Regions from separate parts of the Anaerobacillus sp. CMMVII genome, predicted to be linked through region 1. Evidence: riboswitches for the same ligand, from Rfam matches in the RefSeq annotation. Region 1 holds a riboswitch; each other region holds the start of a gene.

Region 1 (3,174 bases):
ACTTCTTTTAGAAATGGGTACTGTTTCTTTAACAAACGAACCATTTTTACCGAGTCGTATTTTTAAAAGAATTCACCTTTCCAAGCATTTGTAGGAAGCTGCCCGGATTGCTTCATTTCTTCCACGATGTACCAATAGGCATCTTTCTGTTTTTGCTTGGCAAGGAAGAAGTTAAACACGAAACGCGCACTTCCAATGGTTTTATTGATAAGCTCTAGTTGTGACTTTGTTGGGTAGATACGAAATTTATAGGCTTTCTTAACAACCATATTTTTCACCTCACTCTCTAACCATATTATACCACAAAATAAGATCGTATGTTCTGTTTTTGAAAAAAATAGCCATTCATCCCCCACATACTCGTAAACTCCTTGAAGTTGGGGGTCTTCTGGCCAAAAATGATAAATTCGGGAGAACTTTGTTATTTTTTTACTTCTCATCTGAAAACAAAACATGTTACGATTGGGGAATAGAAAGAAAAGAAGGAAGGTAGCTAAAGATAATGTTTAGTATCATTTTTGCAAGTTTGGCTCCTAGTCTATCTCTACTTTGTTTTTTTTATCTAAAAGATAAATACAATTCTGAGCCCCTTGGAATGGTATTACGAAGCTTTATCTTTGGGGTTTTATTAGTATTTCCTGTCCTTGTAATCCAATATGCCTTTAAGGAAGAAGGGTTATTATTAACCCCGATTTCACAGGCTTTTATCTCTGCTGGGTTATTTGAGGAATTTTTTAAATGGTTTATTTTATTTTATATTGCCTATAAACACGCCGAATTTAATCAGCACTATGATGGGATTGTTTATGGAGTGAGTGTTTCTTTAGGCTTTGCGACAATGGAAAATGTCTTTTATTTATTAGCTTATGGTGTTGATCAAGCGTTTGTCCGTGCTTTATTGCCAGTCTCAAGCCATGCTTTATTTGGGGTTATAATGGGTTATTATTTAGGAAAGGCAAAATTTAGTCATCAAAAACAGAGGAGAAAGCTCTTGGTACTCTCTTTTATCATCCCTTGGTTATTACACGGTACGTATGATTATATTCTATATGTTCAACGATACTGGGTGTACATGATGCTACCGTTTATGATTTTTTTATGGTGGTTGGCCTTAAAAAAAGTAAAGCTAGCTAATAAAACAACCTCAAAAAAACTCTCGGGAAAGTGAAAAAAATCTACTAGAATGGGCATAAATAGGTAGAGGACATTGATTAATAATGAGGTGAGGGCGTTGTTTCAAACAAAACAAAGATATAAAGTAACTGTTAGATGTCATGATTGTGGTGAGAAGTTTATTTTGCGAGGAAAGTTAAATAAAGAGGGGAATTATGAAACTGGATTTAAACGTTGTATATGTGGAAATGAAGAAACTTTACAAGTAGATGCAAGACTTGAATAAAAATGTTTGCAATTATTTTAAAAATAGTGTACTTTAATAATCACATAATTAAAAATTTTAACAATTCTTATCGTGAGAGATGGAGGGACGTGGCCCTATGAAATCTCAGCAACCAGCCTAAAAGGTCAGGTGCTAAATCCATCAAGTGGTTTTCAAGCTTGGAAGATAAGAAGGAGCCTACTGTATTCAGCAACTTCTTCTTAATTTTAGGAAGAAGTTTTTTTTATACTTAGATCCCTCTTATTAAAGCAAATCTGAACTGGTTTAAGGATGAATGAAAACGTAGTAAGGGTGGTCAAGAGATACTAGGTGGTGCATGTTAAACAGCTTTTTTGCGAGAACAGCCTATTAAAATTATTTAATAGTTAAAACGGTAACAGGAGAAGGAGAGTCAGCAATGGGTTATAAGCATTTGGAAACTGATTTAGTTCAACTAGGAAATAGAAGTGATAACAAAACAGGTGCAATCAATCCACCGGTATATTTTTCGACTGCCTACCGCCATGAAGGTATAGGGCAATCAACGGGGTATGATTATAGTAGAACTGGTAATCCGACTCGACATATCTTAGAAGAAGGAATCGCACTTTTAGAAGGCGGTGATCGTGGCTTTGCATGTAGTTCTGGTATGGCTGCCATTCAAACAGTTATGTCTATCTTTAAGCAAGGTGATGAGATAATCGTATGTCAAGATTTATACGGTGGTACATATCGACTTTTTCAGCAAGGATGGCAGCACTGGGGGATATCGTTTCGTTATTGGGACGGGGAAAATTACCAGAAATTAGATTCTTTGGTTACTGAGGCGACGAAAGCAATTTTCATTGAAACCCCAACAAATCCTCTAATGCAGGAAATGAGTATTGCCCAAGTGAGTGAATTCGCACAAAAATATCATTTATTACTGATCGTAGACAATACTTTTTATACACCATATCTTCAAAGACCAATAGCGGAAGGGGCAGACATTGTCATTCATAGTGCAACCAAGTATTTAGGTGGGCATAATGATGTTTTGGCCGGCTTAGTCACTGCTAAAGGGGAAGCGTTATGCGAGAGAATTGGTTTTTTTCATTACGGGATTGGCGCAACATTATCTCCATTTGACTCGTGGTTATTAATTAGAGGTATGAAGACATTAGCGTTAAGAATGGAGAAGCATGAAGAAAATGCAAAAGCGATTGCCAAATTCCTAAGTGAACATCCTTTAATTACGGACGTTTTATACCCTGGACGGGGCGGTATGTTGTCTTTTCGGATTAAAGATGCCAAATGGGTAAATCAATTGTTGCAAAGTTTAAAGTTAATTACTTTTGCTGAAAGTCTCGGGGGGGTTGAGAGCTTAATGACCTACCCAACAACTCAAACGCATGCAGATATTCCTGAAGAGCTTCGTGAAAAGAACGGCGTTTGTAAACGACTGCTACGATTTTCTGTAGGGATTGAAAATAAAGAAGATTTAATAGATGACTTAGCACAAGGCTTGGCAAGTCTTCAAGAAGGAGGTTCTACATTTGAGTGAACAATATAGAATTCAAACTAAGCTTTTACACAATGAGCACAAAGTGCATCAGGAAACGGGAGCGGTAAGTGTACCGATTCACCATTCATCAACATTTCATCAATATTCTTTCGATAAGTTCGGAAACTATGAATATGCAAGAGGTTCTAATCCGACTCGAAAAGCACTTGAAGAAGTCATTGCTGATCTAGAAGGCGGCATCCGTGGCTTTGCTTTTTCTTCAGGGATGGCAGCCATTTCAACTGCTTTTATG
Region 2 (3,174 bases), on a different contig from region 1:
TGATACCTGCCTCTTCAAGTTTCGTCAGTAATTCCGCTGTAAAAGCTAATTTTTCAGTGGTTTTCATATCTAAAATCATTTCCTCTAACTCTACATTTTCCACATGCACACCTGCACTTTTAAACAACTCAATAGCATATGGGTGATTTTTGTAATCTTTCGCATAGAAAACAGCTTTTATGCCGCTTTGTATAATTGCTTTAGCACAATTTAAACAGGGAAAATGAGTGACATAAATTTCAGCACCTGCAGTTGGGACTCCGAATTTAGCACATTGTAACAATGCATTTATCTCCGCGTGAATCGTTCTAATACAATGATTATTCTCTACATAGCAATTATCATCTGTACAATGGTCTCCCCCAGAAATTGAGCCATTATAACCGCCAGCAATAATTCGCTTATCTCTTACAATCGTTGCTCCTACCATTAATCGTGTACAAGTACTTCTTAGTGCAAGCAAATGACTTTGAGCCATAAAATATTGATCCCATGATATCCGTGACAAGGTTTGTCCCTCCTTCTTGCGTTTCTCTCTATAGTTTAGACAAAATATGACACGTCCGTCAATGTTTGAATGTAGAATGTTGAGTGTTGAGTGTTGAGTGTTGAAACATTGTGAAATTTTCACAATGTTTCAACACTCGTAATTCGTAATTCGTAATTATTAGCTCTGGCTTACTTCAAGTGCTTGTTGTAGGTCTGCAATTATATCGTTACTGTTTTCAATGCCGATTGATAGGCGAATTAGCTCAGGTGTGACCCCCGCAGATCGTTGCTCTTCTGGTGAGAGCTGCTGATGTGTTGTACTTGCTGGATGAATGACTAGGGACTTAGCATCACCAACGTTAGCTACATGTGAAAATAATTGTAGCGCATTAATAAACCTTTTCCCTTCTTCAACACCACCCTTAATTCCAAAGGTAAGAATTGCCCCCTTCCCATTTGGAAGGTATTTTCTTGCTAACAGATGGCTTGGATGGCTCTCTAAGCCCGGGTAGCTAACCCATTCTACTAAAGAGTTTTCATTTAAGTAATTCGCCACCTTTAATGCATTTTCACAATGGCGTTCCATTCGTAAGTGTAAAGTTTCTAAACCTTGTAATAATAAGAAGGAATTTAAAGGAGCTATTGCCGGCCCTATATCTCTTAATAGTTGTACTCGAGCTTTAATAATATAAGCTAAATTCCCAACTGCTTCTGTATAAACTATTCCATGATAACTTGGATCTGGTTTTGAAAGACCTGGAAATTTACCATTCGCCCAATCAAAATTTCCTCCATCAACAATAATTCCTCCGATTGAGGTACCATGACCGCCAATAAACTTCGTCGCAGAATGGATGACAATATCGGCTCCGTGTTCAATTGGCCGACATAAAGCAGGAGTAGAAAATGTTGCATCGACAACAAGTGGAATTCCATTTTCATGAGCAATAGTTGAAACAGCTTCTAGATCAAGGACATCCCCTTTAGGATTCCCGATAATTTCACCATAAAGAAGCTTTGTTTTATCAGTTATAGCAAGACGATAGTTTTCTGGGTCAGTTCCATCCACAAAGTTGACTTTAATCCCTAACTTTCTGAATGTATGCGCAAAAAGGTTATATGTTCCTCCATAAAGTGAACTTGAAGCAACAACTTCATCTCCACTCTCACAAATATTGAGGATCGCTAGCGTTATTGCAGATTGGCCACTAGCAGTTGCCAACGCTGCTATTCCACCTTCAAGTTCAGCAACCCTTTTTTCAAAAACATCTTGAGTCGGATTCATAATTCTTGTGTAGATGTTCCCTGGCTCTGCTAGAGCAAAAAGATTTGCCGCATGTTCAGTATCTTTAAAAACATAAGAGGTAGTTTGATATATTGGGACTGCCCTTGATAACGTATTACTATCAGCTTCCTGTCCCCCATGTACAGCAATTGTTTCTAAACTCCATTTTCTTTCGGTCATTTTTTGTTTTCCTCCTCTAATTGAGTGAATTTCATAATTACCTTAATCGAGCTATATCAAATCTATTTGTAGTTACGAATGGTTCTACGCAACTACATTTAGAACTAGTAGCGACAATAGTGAATTATGAAATTCATTAAAATAAATTCCCAAAATAAAAAACTCTTCCTCAGGTTGAGAGAAGAGTTAATATCTGCTTCTTTCTCTCATTTTTCAGAACTACAAAGCTCTGTTGGATTTAGCACCTTGTGTTTTCACACTGGTTGCCGGGTTTCATAGGGCCAGTCCCTCCACCTCTCTCAATAAGAGTTTTCATTTAATTTTGCCATTGTGGTGATTATACCGGCTAATAGTAAGAATTGTCAATAAATTTAAAGGTAAATGTTTTATTACTTTACCTCGATGAATTCTGTCATCTTTTCAACAGTTTTTTGACCTATTCCTGATACATTCGTTAATTCTCCAATGCTGTTAAATTTCCCATTTTCTTCTCGATATTTAATAATTGCGGCTGCCTTTGCAGGACCGATCCCTGGGATCTTTTGTAGCTCATCATTTGAGGCAACGTTTACATTGATTTTTTCACTAGATTTATTGGAGATTAATGGTACTAAGTCTTGTATTTCTTCCTCACCAGTTATTGGAACAAAAATTACCATTTCGTCCTCTAGCAATAAAGCCAAATTTATGACATTTTTATTTGCCTCTTGGAGAAATCCATTTGCTTTTTCAATGGCATGGACCACCCGATCTCCAAGTTTCATCTCATAGACTCCAGGTTTTTCTACGGCTCCTTTCACGTCAACGATGATGGGCTGAGCTATTGGGACAGTTTCTGTTTCGATGTCTACAGTTTCTTGGTACATAGCTAATTGAAATTGCTCTTGAGTATCTATGCTGTTGTCAAAATTTCTAATAAAGCTTACACTAAGTAGCAAGGCAATTGTACAGACCGCAATTAAAAAAATACGGTTGCGTTTAATTTTGATCATTTTAATACCCCCTAAATGAATGGTAAAAAGGAGAATCTTTACATGAGTGTACATTTACAAATGAAGGCCCACGTAAATAAATTTATTGCTGGAGAAAAAAGATACCGAGAACTGGATTTGTTACGGGAAGAAAAAATTGAGGCTGTAATACAAGCGGCGAAGAAAAATCAGGAATTTTCTTTAACAGAAATAAATGCTATTACTGAAGAGATGAACAACCTAAGTAGA
Region 3 (3,174 bases), on a different contig from region 1:
AACTCCGTTCCAAAGACTTTCTTATGATGAAGCGATGAATCGCTACGGTTCGGATAAGCCGGATACTCGCTTTGACATGGAACTAGTTGAACTTTCTCATATTGTCAAAGACTGTGGTTTTAAAGTATTTACTTCAGCTATCGAAAATGGTGGAATTGTTAAAGGGTTAAATGTCAAAGGTGGGGCAACGAAGTATTCTCGTAAAGAGATTGATGAACTAGCGAAATTCGTTGCGATTTATGGAGCGAAGGGTCTTGCTTGGTTAAAGGTTGAAGAAGACGGATTAAAAGGCCCAATTGCCAAGTTCTTGTCAGACGAAGAGCAAATGGAATTGCGGTCAGCTATTCACGCTGAAACAGGAGATTTGTTATTCTTTGCTGCTGACAAAAAGAAAGTCGTTTTTGATAGCTTAGGTGCACTTCGCTTAAAATTTGCCAAAGAATTAAATCTAATCGATAAATCAAAATATAACTTCTTATGGGTAACTGAATTCCCGCTTTTATCGTATGATGAAGATGCAAAACGCTATGTTGCCGAACATCATCCATTTACTCGACCAGTAAAAGAGGATCTCGAGTTACTAGTTAGCACACCTGAAAAAGTACGAGCAGAAGCTTATGACTTAGTGTTAAATGGTTACGAGCTTGGTGGTGGATCACAACGGATTTACGAACGCGAGCTACAGGAGACGATGTTTAAAGCTCTTGGTTTTTCTGACGAGGAAGCACGTAATCAATTTGGTTTCTTAATGGAAGCTTTTGAATATGGGACACCTCCACATGGCGGAATTGCACTGGGGTTAGATCGTTTAATCATGATCCTTGCTGGTAGAACAAATTTACGTGATACCATTGCCTTCCCGAAAACAGCGAGTGCAAGTTGCTTGTTAACTAATGCACCGAGTGGAGTAAGTGAGGCACAATTAAAGGAGCTAAACTTATCCGTTGTGCCTAAGAAAGAAGAGAAGGTTGAAGCTTAATTAGTTATGAGTTTTGAGTGCAGAGTGATGAGTTGGTGAAAGTAAAGCTTCGAAGCAATACATTCAAAAACTCAAAACTCAAAACTCAAAACTGCAATTTTACATTTTACATTTCTTCTAGAACATGGTATATTGTTTTTACTTGAATTTTATAAAAACTCTGATTATTATAACGGTAAAATACACAACAAATAAATATCACTTATCAAGAGAGGCGGAGGGACTGACCCGATGAAGCCCGGCAACCTGTTTAGGTATCCATTGGATAACCGATAGAGTAAATTGTACGCTTCTATGCGCAGACAATTCGCTTTAACAAACAAGGTGCTAATTTCAGCAGAGCTACTAGCTAGCTCTGGAAGATAAGTTAAGGCACAAAAACCTTTCCTTATCTGGAAAGGTTTTTTTATTGGCTAAATTAAGTTCTTCCATGGTGAAAAGGAGATGATGTCATTGCTTAAGATTGGTTTACTGGGCTTTGGAACAGTAAATTCTGGGGTATATGAAGGAATTACAGATACGTTACCTTATTTAGAAAGTATTTTAGGAACAAGAATTACTGTGGAAAAAATACTGATTAGGGACAAAAAGCGTTATTTAGGTGAAAAAAATAGTGAGTTATTTACAGATTCTCCTGACGATTTTTTTAGCTATGAATTTGATGTTGTTTTTGAGGCCATGGGTGGTGAGCAACCTGCGTTAGATTACATTACGTTTTTATTAAGTAAAAAGGTTCCGATTGTTACAGCAAATAAAGAGCTAGTAGCTAAGCACGGATCAAATCTAGAAAATTTAGCATACAAAAACGAAACATTTATTGGCTACGAGGCTACAGTTGCTGGTGGGATTCCCATTATTAATACACTGAAAAGTCAATTACAATGGACTTCTGTTGAAAAGATTTCAGGGATTTTAAACGGTACTACAAATTACATTATTACAAGATTGCAAGCGGGTAGCGATGATTTTGAGACGGTATTAAAAGAAGCACAACAGCTTGGGTTTGCTGAAGCAGATCCTACGTCTGATATTGAAGGATTTGATGCTTTATATAAGCTACAAATACTATGTAGGCTTTGTTTTGGAAGCTGGCCAAAGCCTGAGCAGTTTCAAAGAAGTGGAATGTCTCATTTAAAGAGCTGCCATTTTAAAGCTGGTGAATACTTCAATTTAAAACTTAAGTATATTGCTGAAGCATATTATGATGGAACCGATATCAAAGGTTCAATTTCTCCATGTTTTGTAGATGCGAAATCCCCGTTGGCGTCTATTGAAAATGAGAATAATGGAGTATACTTACAAGGAGACTGGTTAGGTAATTTTTTCGCATCAGGACCAGGAGCTGGTAAAAGGCCGACAGCGACAAGTATGATTGAAGACTTTCTTCATCAACTACAGAAAAGTGGGAACCAACCACGTGTTCCGAAATTAAAAAAAATAAGTAAATTAGAATGCAAAGAGTTTTTGCTTGTTTTTGATACAAATAATGAAACAGAGGTTTATCATACCTTAAAAGAGATAATACACTCAGTAGAAGAGGTTGTCCAATTTGACAATAATCAAAAAGTTGCAATGTTAGTCACAATAAATGAGTTAATTCCATTAAACAATACCGCTAATGAAAAAGTAGAGTTTTATCCGGTATTGCGAGTTAATGGGAAAGTTCAAAAAACAAAGGCGAACAAACAATTGAAAGCATTGTAATAGTAAGAAAACATTCTGCTTGTTTATTTCTCAGAAGTTCACTTTTATATAAAGTATTTCTAAGCAAACTTGAATTCAAAATAAATCATGATATTATTGAAATAACAAATGAGTCCTGAAGTGTTCGTAGGATACTATACGTTTTGAGCCAACATTTTTAATATGGGAGCTTGAAGTTTTAGCTTGGCATACAAGCCTTCACGAGAGGAAGTACAAAGAGTTAAACAAAGCACCCACCTGCTGAGGCAGGTTCAAAACTATGTGTTATACGGCATATCGGGACTCTATTTTATTTTACTGGAAATGACAAACCTAGGAACTATTCCTAGGTTTTTTCTTATATCTTAATCAAAGGAATTAGAGTGGAGCATCAGCCTATGTATAGCTGTAGTCCGAAAGGGGAAATTTACATTTTATACTGCATATGATATATTTTTATTCGTGTAGTTTAGATTTCCTATCGTATTAATAGGGATTGGAAGGAGAAAAAG
Region 4 (3,174 bases), on a different contig from region 1:
ATCCCAAATTGAAGAATTGTTATCATAGCTACAAAGGAAACGTTTGCAATAACGGAGATTAATTGACAAAAAATTGTGACAGAATTGTGACATTTTTTAATAAAAAAAGCTGACTCTTTTTTCTAAGAAAAAGAATCAGCTTTTTTTATTATTTAATTTAATGCCTGAGCTTTTAATGCCGCAGCTTTATCAGTGAATTCCCAAGGAAGTTCTACATCTGTACGGCCAAAGTGACCATAGGCAGCCGTTTTCTTATAAATAGGACGACGTAGATCTAGCATCTTGATGATACCTGCTGGACGTAGATCGAAATTCGAACGAACTACTTCAACAAGTACTTCTTCAGAAACTTTTCCTGTTCCAAAAGTATCGATAGAAATAGATACTGGTTGAGCTACCCCAATTGCATAAGCAAGTTGAACTTCACAACGGTCTGCTAATCCTGCAGCTACGATATTTTTTGCAACATAACGGGCTGCGTATGCAGCTGAACGGTCAACTTTTGTTGGATCTTTACCAGAGAATGCGCCTCCACCGTGTCTGGCATAACCACCGTAAGTATCTACAATAATTTTACGACCTGTTAAACCAGCATCACCTTGTGGTCCACCAATTACGAAGCGTCCTGTAGGGTTAATGAAGTATTTTGTTTCTTCATCAATTAAATTTTCAGGGACAACTGGCTTAATTACATACTCTTTTAGGTTGCGTTGAATTTGCTCCAAAGAAACCTCTGGATGGTGTTGTGTTGAGATAACAATGGTATCAATTCTGATAGGATTATTATTCTCATCGTATTCAACTGTTACTTGTGTTTTACCATCAGGACGTAAATAAGGTAAGATTTCTTCTTTACGAACCTTCGTTAAACGACGAGCGAGCTTATGTGCTAAAGAAATCGGTAAAGGCATTAATTCTGGTGTTTCATTGTTTGCATAGCCAAACATTAATCCTTGGTCGCCAGCACCTATTGCTTCAATTTCTGCATCTGACATTAAACCTTCACGTGCTTCAAGAGCTTGGTTAACACCTTGAGCAATATCTGGTGACTGTTCATCAATTGATGTTAAAACAGCACATGTTTCAGAGTCAAAGCCATACTTGGCACGATTGTATCCTATTTCACGAATAGTCTCACGAACAATCTTAGGAATATCAACATATGTAGATGTTGTAATTTCACCTGCAACTAATACTAAGCCAGTAGTTACTGACGTTTCACAGGCGACACGTGCATTTGGATCTTTGCTTAGAATTGCATCTAGAATCGAATCGGAAATTTGGTCACAAATTTTATCAGGATGACCTTCAGTTACACTTTCTGATGTAAATAAACGACGAGTTTTCTTTTCTGTCATTTTTTGTACCTCCTTTATCCATTTTAGGATATGTTCTTCTTTGATACGGTACTCATTTTCCCTTTTGACTAAATAGTCAACAGAATTTGATTAATGAAAGAACAAATCATTTCCTTATTAAACTTAGCTTGTCCATTGAACCTATGTTTACACTAAGCATTGGGCATTTTTCATTGGTTTTTATTTTCACCAATGATTAGAACCCTCATACGAAAAAAACCTTTCCATCTTGAGGAAAAGGTTTTGATTATCCGCCTTTCGCCTCTTATCGATCAAGACCACAGTCTTGCAGGTTAGCACCTTTTCACTAATGTGATATGCAAGCTAATCAAGCTTACAAATTAGTGTTGGTTGCCGGGTTTCTTCGGGCCTGTCCCTCCACCGACTCGGAATAAGAGTATCCGTTCGGCTCATATCATATCGCACAAGATATCCAATGTCAACCATTTTTCGTTGATATTGGCTAATTTTGTCGAAGACCAATCCCTCTTTGTATAACACATTTAACCTAGCATTAACGTGACATTTTTTGAATTATACTATCGCTCAATTCCTTGAGAAAATTGCAACTGTCTACTGTTAGCTTCTTTATTGATTAAAAATAAACAAAAAAAAATTAGTAAAAAAAGTAAATAGTATAGACTATTAATTTGAATGTGTTATACTAATTAATATCAAAGAACATAATTACAGCATATATTAAAAAATATAACAATTTTTATAAGGAAAGGTTTTGGTGCGAATGAGTACACTTAGTTATGAAACAGAGCTGGATAATATTTTAAAAGGTGCAAATATCTGTCACGACTTATCGGTATCACAATTGGTTGAAAGATCACTTGATCGAAAAGAGGGAATTCTAACTTCTACAGGTGCACTTCGCGCTACAACTGGAAAATATACTGGTCGATCACCTAAAGATAAATACATCGTTGAAGAAACTTCTGTGAAAAACAAAATTAATTGGGGTTCGGTAAATCAACCTATTAGTAAAGAGGTTTTTGAGAATTTATATAAAAAGGTCCTTGCCTATCTCAAAACGAAAGATGAAATTTTCGTTTCGAAGAACTTCGCTGGCGCAGACAAAAGCTACCGCCTGCCAATCCGCGTAATAAATGAATACGCTTGGCACAATCTGTTTGCAAGACAATTGTTCATTCGACCATCAGCAGCTGAATTAGCTACTCACGAAGCAGAATTTACGATTATTTCAGCACCAGGCTTCAAAGCTGATCCAACAGTTGATGGAACTAAATCAGAAACATTTATCATCATTTCATTTGAAAAACGTACGGTCCTTATTGGTGGAACTGAGTATGCTGGAGAAATCAAAAAATCAATTTTCTCAATTATGAACTATCTATTACCTGAAAAAAATGTTTTATCGATGCATTGCTCCGCAAATGTTGGTGATGAAGGCGATGTAGCTTTATTCTTCGGTCTCTCTGGAACTGGAAAAACGACACTTTCTGCTGATCCTAATCGCCATTTAATTGGTGATGATGAACACGGTTGGTCAAACACTGGTGTCTTCAATATTGAAGGTGGCTGCTATGCAAAATGCATTAATCTATCTGAAGAAAAGGAACCACAAATCTACAATGCTATTCGATTTGGTTCAGTCCTTGAAAATGTCATTTTAGATGAACAACGGATGCCTGATTATGATGACACTACTCTAACTGAGAATACACGTGCTGCGTATCCACTAGAGCTTATTCCAAACTCAATGATCCCAAGTGTAGCTGGACATCCTAATACAATTATCTTCTTAACTGCTGATGCTTTTGGAGTTTTACCTCCTATCAGTAAGCTT

The links. Region 1 has a riboswitch for S-adenosylmethionine ahead of H1D32_RS15065 (methionine biosynthesis PLP-dependent protein). Riboswitches for the same ligand answer to the same signal wherever they lie in the genome.
Region 2: it holds a riboswitch for S-adenosylmethionine, as region 1 does, so the genes downstream of both, H1D32_RS19625 (homocysteine synthase) here and H1D32_RS15065 (methionine biosynthesis PLP-dependent protein) in region 1, are expected to answer to the same signal.
Region 3: it holds a riboswitch for S-adenosylmethionine, as region 1 does, so the genes downstream of both, H1D32_RS19045 (homoserine dehydrogenase) here and H1D32_RS15065 (methionine biosynthesis PLP-dependent protein) in region 1, are expected to answer to the same signal.
Region 4: it holds a riboswitch for S-adenosylmethionine, as region 1 does, so the genes downstream of both, metK (methionine adenosyltransferase) here and H1D32_RS15065 (methionine biosynthesis PLP-dependent protein) in region 1, are expected to answer to the same signal.

What each region holds. Positions count from the first base shown of each region.
Region 1 is NZ_JACEHK010000010.1:296,254-299,427, forward strand. Features, by position in the region: partial or broken gene tnpB (IS200/IS605 family element RNA-guided endonuclease TnpB) at 1-269, opposite strand, end outside; gene prsW (glutamic-type intramembrane protease PrsW) at 503-1,168, shown strand; gene H1D32_RS15060 (hypothetical protein) at 1,232-1,399, shown strand; SAM riboswitch class I at 1,464-1,571, shown strand; gene H1D32_RS15065 (methionine biosynthesis PLP-dependent protein) at 1,797-2,921, shown strand; gene metC (cystathionine beta-lyase) at 2,914-3,174, shown strand, end outside.
Region 2 is NZ_JACEHK010000015.1:486,408-489,581, reverse strand. Features, by position in the region: gene H1D32_RS19630 (ComE operon protein 2) at 1-508, opposite strand, end outside; gene H1D32_RS19625 (homocysteine synthase) at 668-1,954, opposite strand; SAM riboswitch class I at 2,158-2,263, opposite strand; gene H1D32_RS19620 (helix-hairpin-helix domain-containing protein) at 2,344-2,946, opposite strand; gene H1D32_RS19615 (DUF2533 family protein) at 2,989-3,174, shown strand, end outside.
Region 3 is NZ_JACEHK010000015.1:358,481-361,654, forward strand. Features, by position in the region: partial or broken gene aspS (aspartate--tRNA ligase) at 1-979, shown strand, start outside; SAM riboswitch class I at 1,179-1,348, shown strand; gene H1D32_RS19045 (homoserine dehydrogenase) at 1,433-2,683, shown strand; RNA gene ssrS (6S RNA) at 2,793-2,970, shown strand.
Region 4 is NZ_JACEHK010000002.1:303,173-306,346, reverse strand. Features, by position in the region: gene metK (methionine adenosyltransferase) at 153-1,358, opposite strand; SAM riboswitch class I at 1,621-1,756, opposite strand; gene pckA (phosphoenolpyruvate carboxykinase (ATP)) at 2,101-3,174, shown strand, end outside.